DNA from 2 places in the Oceanobacillus sp. FSL K6-0118 genome. Region 1 is predicted to be linked to the other one. Evidence: predicted binding sites of a transcription regulator. Region 1 holds the regulator's gene; the other holds the start of a gene.
The links. The regulator Rex, encoded in region 1, represses fermentation and respiration genes when NADH is low (regulators of the CRP and FNR family bind a similar motif). The targets are predictions, from matches to a motif close to TTGTGAAATATTTCACAA.
Positions count from the first base shown of each region.

Region 2: a site for Rex is predicted at 1,010-1,027, ahead of MHI02_RS08790 (nitrate reductase subunit alpha). Genes of this name have one in related genera too.

Region 1 is NZ_JBBOVR010000001.1:695,498-697,711, forward strand. It holds gene MHI02_RS03655 (ABC-F family ATP-binding cassette domain-containing protein) at 1-544, opposite strand, end outside; gene MHI02_RS03660 (redox-sensing transcriptional repressor Rex) at 700-1,335, shown strand; gene MHI02_RS03665 (CPBP family intramembrane glutamic endopeptidase) at 1,367-2,068, opposite strand.
Region 2 is NZ_JBBOVR010000001.1:1,695,540-1,697,753, forward strand. It holds gene MHI02_RS08785 (nitrate/nitrite transporter) at 1-838, opposite strand, end outside; gene MHI02_RS08790 (nitrate reductase subunit alpha) at 1,093-2,214, shown strand, end outside.

The sequences.
Region 1 (2,214 bases):
AGAGTAGTAATTTACCTAATGCTAGCCTTGTCTTTTGACCACCACTTAGATCGGTGATTAGTGTATCATAGTCATAATCTTGGAAGTTTAATCCGTTTAATACGGCTTTAATGTCAGATTCATATGTGTATCCACCGTTTGTTTGAAAATCAACTTGTAACCGATCATATTCTTTCAATAAATTGTTATAAGCTTCACTAGTAAAATCTGTTACTTGTTCCATCTTCTTTTCTACTAATCTTAACTGTTTTTCCTGTTCTAATAATGGGTTAAAAACTTCAAGCATTTCATCCCATATGGTTTTTCCAGATTCTAAAGCCATATGCTGGGAAAGATAGCCAATCGTTACATCTTTAGGTTTAATTAACTCACCTTCATCATAGGAAAGTTCGCCAGCCATTATTTTCAATAGCGTCGACTTTCCAGCACCATTTCTTCCGACAATGGCGATACGTTCCTTATCTTTAATTTCTATTTTAATATTGGACAGAATTTCTTCTGCACCAAAGGATTTCGATAGTCCATTCAGTTGCATCAGTATCATTGTGATTTCACCTCAATATCTTTCATTCTACCTTACCTACAAATATAGAAGCAACATAATTAATTTGTGAAAAACATCACGACTTTTTGTTGTAATTCTGCTAAAATGAAAGAGACTATAGAATAGATGATTATGAATTGAAGAGAGGAAAAGCAATGGATCAAAACAAAATACCACAAGCTACTGCAAAACGCCTGCCATTGTATTATCGTTTTCTAAATAATTTGAATCAGCAGGGAAAAAGACGCGTCTCCTCAAAAGAACTGAGTGAAGCGGTAAAGGTTGATTCTGCAACAATCCGTAGAGACTTTTCTTACTTTGGAGCTCTAGGTAAAAAAGGTTATGGATATAACGTAGAATACTTGTTGGGCTTTTTTCGAAGTACATTAGATCAACATGAAGTAACAGAAGTAGCATTGATAGGTGCGGGTAACTTAGGTACAGCGTTTTTAAAATATAGTTTCTTGAAAAATAATAATATACGTATTACAAAGGCATTTGATGCAGATTCATCGAAGGTTGGAAAAGATATTGACGGTGTACCTATCTTTCATGTAAGCGATTTAGAGGAAGAGTTAGAAAATATTCGTGTTGTAATTTTGACAGTACCCGCTTCAGAAGCCGAGGAAATTGCGGAGAAATTAGTTAATCTAGGTGTGAATGGAATTTTAAATTTCACTCCTGCAAGAATCACGGTTCCAAGTCATGTTCGTGTTCATCATATTGATTTAGCGGTTGAATTACAATCACTTGTATATTTCTTAAAACATTATCCATTAGAGAAAGAGTAGAAGGAGTAGCGGATTCGCTACTCCTTCTTTATTATCCTAGAAAAATCATTTGCAATTGGTCAAGCTGCCGTTGAATTTCCTCGGGTGTTAAGGAATATTGGGCAATGACGGTCGTTGTATTTAAAGCAGCATGAACAATGATTGGTGTTAAAATTCGCTTTGTTTTTACATATAAATAGGCAAACACAAACCCCATGGATGAATAGATAAGTATATGTTGAAACTCTCCATGAATTACTCCGAAAATAAAAGCAGAAAGAAGCGCTGAGATAAAAAAGTTCAGCCTTTTGTATAAACTTCCAAAAATAATTTTTCTAAAAATAACTTCTTCTAGAATTGGAGCAATAATGGCAGGTATAATCATAAACAAGGGAATGGTTCTAGAAATATCCATAATATTCTGTGTATTGCTAGACCCTGTTGAAATACCTAAAACTTTCATTTCAATTAACGATGCAAGCACTTGTACAAAATATGCCAAGAAATAACCGATGACCGACCACAAAATGATATTACTAGTTGTGGAAGCTTCCCGGTGAAGTGGCATTTTCATATCTGTTTTAAGAAGCAAGAGTGTAATAAGTAATGCTAAACAGAAACTGATAATACTCCAATAAATCACTATTTCCGTATAGGAATTCGGAAAGTAATTTAGGGCAATTAGTGCAGCGGGGAAGCTTGATAATTGTGTAATAATATACGTCAAAATGATATACCAATATCTTTTAGGCAATATAAAACGACTCCTTTTAATTAAGTATAGCGATGGTGTTAGTATAAGTATATGAACGACCTTTAATAGGTATAATGAGAAAGTTCATTTTTATAGAGAAAAATTTACATGTTTCTTCACATAGTTGTTATTTTAACATAGGTATT
Region 2 (2,214 bases), 1.0 Mb from region 1:
AAAAAGCAACACCTATAAAAACAAACATTAGAATAATGAAAGCATTAAATTTATCAGCTAATAGTCCTCCTATTGGTCTTAACAATGTAGCAATGATAATAAAGATTGCTGTCCGAATCCCAGCATCAACTGGATCTAAGCCAAAGTTATCTACTAAAAAGCTTGGGAGGAACATTGTAAAAGCAACAAATGCCCCAAATGTAATGAAATAGAATAAGCTTAAGAACCATAAAGTTGCATTTTTATATACGCCTTTAATTTGTTCCATCATTGATTTTTTCACTTTGGTTTCTTTTCTATCACCAAAAATGAAAACTAAAGCAGCAAATAAAAGTAATATGATTAGGAATATACGAATGGTTCCTTGCCAGCCAATAGATTCAGCAAATATAGGGGCTCCAAACGAAGTAATCGCAGTACCAATGTTACCTATACCATAAACCCCATTGATAAATCCATGTTTTTCTTTTGGGTAATATTTAGGAAGCGACGTAACCCCGATGGAAAACACGGCCCCACCAATACCAAGTATGAGTCCTCCAATTACTAAGTCTAAAAAAGAGTTAGCAATACTTAGATAGAAGACAGGAAATAGTAAAATAAGAAAACTGATTAAAAATATAATTCTAGCCCCAAATCGGTCTGCATAAAAACCAATTGGAATACGCATGAATGATCCTAATATGACAGGTATTGCCGTTACGATGGATGCTTGTCCGGACGTTAATGGAATATCCGCTGTAATGTAGGGCATAAGTGATGAAATTAATACCCATACCATAAATCCTATAAACAAGCTTGATGTTTGCAAAGTTAATTGCAATCCAGGTTTTTTCATAATACATCCTTCCTTCTTATAAATAATATTCATTTAACCCTAGTGTTTGTTTATGACTACAGTTTAATCCTTTCTTTTTTGTTATTAAGTGAAAAACATCACATAATTTGTGACGTTTTTATGAATAAACGATTATGTACAAATTTGACCAAAATTTGACAGTAAACAAAGGTGTGATGTTTTTCACAACGTGGAATAAAATGAAATGCTTTAATGTACGTAGAAAGAATGAGTATTTTACTGGAGGGATCACAATGGGGAAGAAGCCGTCTCCACTTTGGCAACGACTAAATTATTTAAAACCAAAAGAAACGTATTCTAATAAACATAGTCAATTACAAGAAGGTAATCGAGATTGGGAGAACGTTTATCGCAGAAGGTGGCAACATGATAAAGTCATCCGTTCAACACATGGTGTGAACTGTACTGGTTCATGTAGCTGGAATATTTACGTGAAAGACGGAATTGTTACATGGGAAGGTCAAGCATTGGATTATCCGACGACAGGACCTGACATGCCAGAATTTGAACCCCGCGGTTGTCCAAGAGGGGCCAGTTTTTCTTGGTATATTTATAGTCCATTACGTGTGAAATATCCGTATGTTAGAAAAAGATTACTCGACTTATGGAGAGAAGCTTTAGAAGTACATGACAATCCACTAGAAGCTTGGAAGAGTATTGTAGAAGATAAAGAAAAAGCTAAATCCTATAAGCAAGCAAGAGGAAAAGGCGGATTAGTTCGTGCAGATTGGGAAGAAGTAACGAAACTTATAGCAGCATCTTGCCTTTATACTGTTGTGAAATATGGTCCGGACCGAAATGTTGGTTTTTCACCAATTCCAGCGATGTCTATGCTTAGTTACGCATCTGGCAGCCGGTTTATGCATTTACTAGGTGGGCAAATGTTAAGTTTTTATGATTGGTATGCTGATTTACCGCCAGCATCTCCGCAAATTTGGGGAGATCAAACGGATGTTCCTGAAAGCTCAGATTGGTTTAATTCTAGTTATATTATGACATGGGGTTCTAATGTTCCACTAACACGTACACCGGATGCTCACTTTTTAGTTGAGGCAAGGTATAAAGGAACAAAAGTTGTCTCAGTTAGTCCAGACTATGCAGAATCAACAAAATTTGCTGATGACTGGTTATCTGTTAAACAAGGGACAGATGGTGCAGTGGCAATGGCGATGGGGCATGTTATTTTAAATGAATTCTATCATAAAAACATGACTCCTTACTTTGAAGATTACGCTCTGACATACACAGATTTCCCATTTTCCGTTCGATTAAAAAAAGAAAATGGAGCTTTTACTGCAGATCGATTTTTACATGCAAAAGATTTAGGAATTGAATCTGAAAATAATGAATGGAAA